One region of the Kineococcus sp. NBC_00420 genome, then DNA from elsewhere that is predicted to be linked to it. Evidence: riboswitches for the same ligand, from Rfam matches in the RefSeq annotation. Region 1 holds a riboswitch; the other holds the start of a gene.
The links. Region 1 has a riboswitch for thiamine pyrophosphate ahead of thiM (hydroxyethylthiazole kinase). Riboswitches for the same ligand answer to the same signal wherever they lie in the genome.
Positions count from the first base shown of each region.

Region 2: it holds a riboswitch for thiamine pyrophosphate, as region 1 does, so the genes downstream of both, OG218_RS11230 (ECF transporter S component) here and thiM (hydroxyethylthiazole kinase) in region 1, are expected to answer to the same signal.

Region 1 is NZ_CP107930.1:1,796,491-1,799,692, forward strand. It holds gene thiD (bifunctional hydroxymethylpyrimidine kinase/phosphomethylpyrimidine kinase) at 1-556, opposite strand, end outside; gene thiE (thiamine phosphate synthase) at 553-1,179, opposite strand; gene thiM (hydroxyethylthiazole kinase) at 1,176-2,003, opposite strand; TPP riboswitch at 1,997-2,097, opposite strand; gene mgrA (L-glyceraldehyde 3-phosphate reductase) at 2,145-3,202, opposite strand, start outside.
Region 2 is NZ_CP107930.1:2,302,263-2,305,464, reverse strand. It holds gene OG218_RS11250 (NAD-dependent epimerase/dehydratase family protein) at 1-760, shown strand, start outside; gene OG218_RS11245 (CsbD family protein) at 764-937, opposite strand; gene OG218_RS11240 (DUF4235 domain-containing protein) at 1,044-1,346, opposite strand; gene OG218_RS11235 (hypothetical protein) at 1,362-1,502, opposite strand; TPP riboswitch at 1,596-1,700, shown strand; gene OG218_RS11230 (ECF transporter S component) at 1,752-2,372, shown strand; gene OG218_RS11225 (ABC transporter ATP-binding protein) at 2,365-3,202, shown strand, end outside.

The DNA of each region.
Region 1 (3,202 bases):
GGTGCCCACCCTTGAGCAGGACGGCGGTGCCGCTGCGCCGCGCCAGTTCCTGCGCCTGGTCCCGGCACTGCGCCACGGAGGTCGCGGCGTCCACGCCCAGCAGGGCCGCCGCCTCGGGGACGTTGGGGGTGACGAGGTCGGCCAGCGGCAGCAGCACGTCGCGCACCGCGGCGACGGCGTCGGGGTCGAGCAGCGCGTCGCCGCTGGTCGCGACCATGACGGGGTCGAGGACGACCGGTCCGAGCGCGCGGGAGCGGAGCACCTCGGCGACGGCGAGGACGACGTCGGCCCCGGCGAGCATGCCGATCTTGGTGGCGTGGACGGTGATGTCGTCCAGGACGGTGTCCAGCTGCAGGCGGACGAACTCCGCGGGGACCGCGAGGATCCCCCGCACCCCGTGGGTGTTCTGCGCCGTCAGCGCGGTGACGACGCTCGCCCCGTAGACCCCGTGCGCGGCGAACGTCTTGAGGTCCGCCTGGATCCCCGCTCCCCCGCCGGAGTCGCTGCCCGCGATGGTGAGAGCTACGCGGACGGGAGGGGGAACGGGTGCGCTCACGATCCCCACCGGGTCCGCAACGACCGGGCGGCGACCTCGGGGTCCTCGGCGGCGCAGATCTCGGACACGACGCAGAAACCCGCGATCCCCGTGCCGTGCAGCTGCTCCAGGTTCTCGGGGTGGATTCCGCCGATCGCGACGCAGGGCACGGGAGAAGCCCCCACCACGGTCGCGAGACCTGCGGGGCCGAGCGGCGCGGCGGCGTCGGGTTTCGTCGGGGTCGCCCAGACCGGTCCGACCCCGAGGTAGTCCACGACGCCCGGGTCGATCGCGGCGACCTCCTCGGTCGTCGAGACCGACACCCCGAGCAGCATCCCGGGGGCGATCCGCCGGACCTCCTCGACCGGCAGGTCGGACTGCCCGAGGTGGACCCCGTCGACGCCGGCGATGAGGGCGATGTCGACGGCGTCGTTGACGAACAACGGGACACCGCTTCCCCGCAACGCCTCCTGCACGGCCAGCACGAGCGCGAGGCGTTCGCGGTCGCCACCGTCCTTGGCCCGCACCTGCACGGCGGTCACCCCGCCGGCGACGGCCGCACGGACCACCGCGGGAACTCCGCGGGGTCCGCACTGGGCGGTGTCGGTGACGAGGTAGAGCGTGGGGTCGAAACCCCGTCTCACGCGATCCGCCCGGAGCGCGCGAGGTCGTCGCGGACCGCGTCGGCGTCGACGGCGTCGAGTTCGTCCAGCCAGCGGATCGCGAAGGTCCCCGGCCCGACCCCCTGCGCAGCCGCGCGTTCCGCGGCGACGGCGACGTGGACGTGAGCGGCGACGGCCGCGACCAGGGGGTCCTCGGCGACGGCGGCGTAGGCGGCGACGAGGGCCCCGAGGGAACACCCCGCCCCGGTCGTGCGGGTCAGCAGCGGGTGGCCACCACTCACCCGGACCGTGCGTCCACCCTGGACGACGACGTCGACGACCCCGGAGACCGCCACGGCTCCCCCGGTGCGGTCGGCGATCTCGCGGGCGGCCACCAGGGCCTTCTCGACGCCGTCGGTGGAGTCGACCCCGCGACCGCCGGCTCCCGCGCCGGCCAACCCGAGGACCTCGGAGGCGTTGCCCCGCACCACGGTCGGGGCGTGCTGGAGCAGCTCGCGGGCGACGCGGGTGCGGAACTCCAGCCCACCCACGGCGACGGGGTCGAGGACCCAGGGGGTTCCGTTCCGGTGGGCGGACTCCGCCGCCAGCGACATCGCCCGGGCCTTCTCGTCGTCGAGGGTGCCGACGTTGACGAGCACGGCGGAGGCGAGCTGCGCGAACGTCGCCGACTCGTGGACGTTGTCCACCATGGCCGGGGAGGCACCGGCCGCCAACAGGACGTTCGCGGTGATCGTCTGCACGACGGAGTTGGTGAGGCACTGCACGAGCGGGGCGCGCTCGCTCAGCGCGGCGCGCGCCGCCACGACCTGCTCGGGACGGACGTGTTCTGGTGCAACGGCGGTCATGGCCGCGACATCCCTTCGTCAGCATTACCTGCGTCAGGTTCGACGGGTGTGTTCTCAGCTCCGTGATCTGCGCGGAGCACCCCGTGTCGCGGCCGACAGTAGCACCGTCAGGCCAAGGTCAAACGCCGGGTCGGCGCTGGGTCAGTTCTCCCCGCCCGCGCGTGCCTGGGCCCACAGGTCGACGCCGGAGTCGACGGCGAAGACGTCGATGGCCTTCAGTTCCTCGTCGCTGAACTCGAGGTTCGACACGGCGGCGACGTTGTCCTCGACCTGCTGGACGGAACTCGCCCCGATGAGCGTCGTCGTGACGCGACGGTCGCGCAGCACCCAGGCCAGCGCGAGCTGCGCGAGGGTCTGACCACGACCGTCGGCGATCTCCTGCAGGCCGCGGATGCGGGCCAGGGTGTCGCCGCCCAGGATCGAGGGGTCGAGGGACTTCCCCTGCGCCGCACGGGAGTCCTCGGGGATGCCGTTGAGGTAGCGGTTGGTCAGCAGACCCTGCGCCAGCGCGGTGAACGGGATGCAGCCGACCCCCTCCGCCTCGAGGACGTCGAGCAACCCGGACTCGATCCAGCGGTTGAACATCGAGTACGAGGGCTGGTGGATCAGCAGCGGGGTGCCGAGGTCGCGCAGGATCCGCGAGGCCTGCAACGTGCGCTCGGGACCGTAGGAGGAGATCCCGACGTGGAGCGCCTTGCCGGAGCGGACGATCGCGTCGAGCGCCCCCATCGTCTCCTCGAGCGGGGTGTCCGGGTCCGGACGGTGGTGGTAGAAGACGTCGACGTAGTCGAGCCCCATGCGCTGCAGCGACCGGTCCAGCGACGCCGTGAGGTACTTGCGGGAACCGTGGTCGCCGTAGGGACCGGGCCACATGTCCCAGCCGGCCTTGGAGGAGATCAGCAGTTCGTCGCGGTAGGGCTTGAAGTCCTCCGCGAAGAGCCGGCCGAAGTTCGTCTCCGCCGAGCCGTAGGGCGGGCCGTAGTTGTTGGCGAGGTCGAAGTGGGTGATCCCCAGGTCGAAGGCGCGGCGGGCGATGTCGCGCTGGGTCTGGAACGGCTTGTCGTCGCCGAAGTTGTGCCAGAACCCCAGCGAGAGGGCCGGCAGTTCGATCCCGCTGCGGCCGCAGCGGCGGAAGGGCATGGACTCGTAGCGTCCAGCGTCTGCGGTGTACGTTACCCGCCGATCCTGCCACGACCACC
Region 2 (3,202 bases), 510 kb from region 1:
CTTCACCCCCGACCACGTCCGCGCCGACGTCGAGCAGTTCCGCGGCAAGACCGGGCAGTACGTCTTCATCTCCAGCGCGAGCGCCTACCAGAAACCCGTCGCGCACCTCCCGATCACCGAGTCGACGCCGCTGCACAACCCGTTCTGGCAGTACTCCCGCGACAAGATCGCCTGCGAGGAACTGCTGACCCGGGCCTACCGCGAGGAAGGTTTCCCCGCGTTCGTCGTGCGCCCCAGCCACACCTACGACCGGGCGTCGATCCCGCTCGACGACGGCTGGACGGCCATCGACCGGATGCGTCGCGGGAAGCCCGTCGTCGTGCACGGGGACGGCACGTCGACGTGGGTGCTGACCCACCACACCGACCTCGCGAAAGGTCTCGTCCCGCTCCTCGGGGAACCCGCCGTCGTCGGCGACGCGGTGCACATCACCGGTGACGAGGTCCTCACCTGGGACGGGATCGCGCGCCGGCTGGCGACCGCGGCGGGTGTGGCCGAACCCCGTCTCGTGCACGTCCCCAGCGAAGTCATCGCGCGGGAGACGCCGGGAGGTGCCGCGGGACTGCTGGGGGACAAGGCGCACTCGGTGGTCTTCGACAACACCAAGCTCAAGCGGCTCGTCCCGGGTTTCGCGGCGACGACGTCGTTCGCGGAGGGAGCCCGCGAGATCATCGCCCACCACGACGCGAACCCGGCCCTGCGGGTCGTCGACGACACCGTCGAGACCCGGCAGGACCGGCTGGTGGAACTGTTCGGCTGAGGATCAGTCCTTGAAGGCGTCCTTGACGTGCTCGCCGCGCTGCTTCAGGTCGGCGGCGGCCTGGTCCTTCTGACCCTCGTGGCGCAGGGCGTCGTCGTCCTTCGCCCCGCCGACCGCTTCCTTCGCCTTGCCGGCGACGTCCTGGGCGGCGTTCTTGATCTTGTCCGCAGCGCTCACGGTTCCTCCTCCAGAACACCGGGGAGGTGGCGGACGGACGTCCGCGCGAGCCCGTTCCCGGTGCGGTCACATCGCAGCACGCAGCGGACGTGACCGCACCCGGAGATCAGGAGTTGGCCTTCACCGCTCCGTCGTCGCCCGGGCCGAGACCCGGAGGCAGCTCACCGAAGCTCTTGCGGTACCAGGCGGCGGCCTGGCGTTCGACGATCAGCCGGGTCAGGCCGATGATCGCGCCGGAGGCGAGCGCCCAGACGACGGCTTCCTTCCACGCGACGTCCGGGTCCTCCGGGTTGTCCGGCGGCGGGGACTTGGTCACCGAGACCCACACCTTCTTGGTGACGCGGCTCGCGACAGCCGTCGCGATGATGCCGGCACCGGGGCCGACCAGCTTCCAGACGATCGAACTCATGGCCCGAACCCTGCCCTACAGCAGGTCCAGGAGCCACCCCAGGACCGGCGTGAGGGCGGCGGCGCTCGCCCCGAGGACCGCGATCACGACGATCAGGGTCATCAGCCGGACCGCCCGGGAGGGGCCGCCGTCGGGTCCACGCATCATCCGGAGCACCCGGCCATGGTCGCAGTTCCCCACCGGTGGTCCGGCGGGCGATCCCCGCCCCGATCACGAGTCGGGAGGGAGGACGGGGGTAGTAGGGTCGCGGGACAACGACAGGGGAGCGCCGGGTGGCGCTGAGAGTGCGGGTTCCCGCAGACCCTCGAACCTGATCCGGGTCACACCGGCGTAGGGAGTCGGGACGTCCTCGACCCGCGGCCACGGTGGCGGCGGGTCCCCCTCCTGGACCACAGGAGGACCACCATGAGCACCACCCTCACCCGCTCGCGCGGGACCGCGCACTGGCGCACCGTCGACCTCGTCACCGCCGCCGTCCTCGGCGTCGCGTTCGGCGTCGTCTTCTGGGGCTGGGACGTGCTGTACCTCGCCGTCGAACCGCTGTTCGCGGCGCTGCCGCCGCTCAAGGGCCTCGTCGCCGGGGTCTGGCTGCTGCCGGCCGTCGTCGCCGCCCTCGTGATCCGCCGCCCGGGCGCCGCGCTGCTCGCCGAGATGGTCGCCGCGACCGTCGAGGCGCTGCTCGGCAACTACTGGGGCATCACGACCCTGGTCTCGGGCACGATCCAGGGCGTCGGGGTCGAGATCGCCGTCGCGCTGTTCGCCTGGCGCCGCTTCGGACCGCCCGTCGCCGTCCTCGGCGGGATCCTCGCCGGGGTCCTGGAAGGGCTCTTCGAGCAGTTCTACCGCTACGACGGGACCTGGGACCTCGGCTGGCGCCTCTTCTACGTGGGCACCTTCGCCGTCTCCGGCGCCGTCGTCGCCGGCCTGGGCGGCTGGCTGCTGGTGCGGGGACTGGCCCGTTCCGGCGCGCTCGGTGCCTTCGCCGCCGGCCGCGAGCACCACGGCCGCGCCCGCGACCGTGGCTGACCTGACCCTGCGCGGCCTGACGGTCACCCCCGCGGGGTCCCGTCGACCCGTGGTGGCCGACGTGGACCTCGACCTCCGGCACGGGGAACGGGTCCTGCTCGTGGGGCCCAGCGGGGCGGGCAAGTCGACCGTCCTGCGGGCGCTCGCGGGACTCCTCGAGGACGACGTCGACGCGAACGGCGAGGTCCTGCTCGACGGTCGGGCTCCGCGCGCCGGGGAGGTCGGGCTCCTGGTCCAGGACCCCCTCGACGCCGTCGTCGCCGAGCTCGCCGGCCGGGACACCGCGTTCGGGCCCGAGAACGCCGGCCTGGACCGGTCGCTGATCTGGCAGCGGGTGGCCCGCGCCCACGCGGCCGCCCGCTACACCGCCGGTCGCGACCGCGAGGTCGTCACGCTGTCCGGGGGGGAACGCCAGCGGCTCGCCCTCGCCGGGACGCTGGCCGCCGACCCCGGCGTGCTGCTGCTGGACGAACCCACCTCGATGCTCGACGCCCCCACCGCCCGGGCCGTGCGCGCCGCGGTGCTCGAGGCCGCCCGCGACCGCGGGCTCGTCGTCGTCGACCACGACCTCGCCGGGTGGGCCCCGCACGTCGACCGCGTCGTCGTCCTCGGCCGCGACGGCCGGGTCCGTGCCGACGGCCCCCCGGACCGGGTCCTCGCCGACCCGGCCCTGCTGGCCGACGGGCTCTGGCTGCCCGGGGCTCCCGCCCCGCAGCCGCTCGACCTCCCGGCGGGGCTGCTCCGCCCGGACCTGCACGTCGTGGGAGACGTGCTGCGCGGCAACGGGCTGGGACTGGTCCGCCGCCGCCGTGGACTGCGCCCGACCCCAC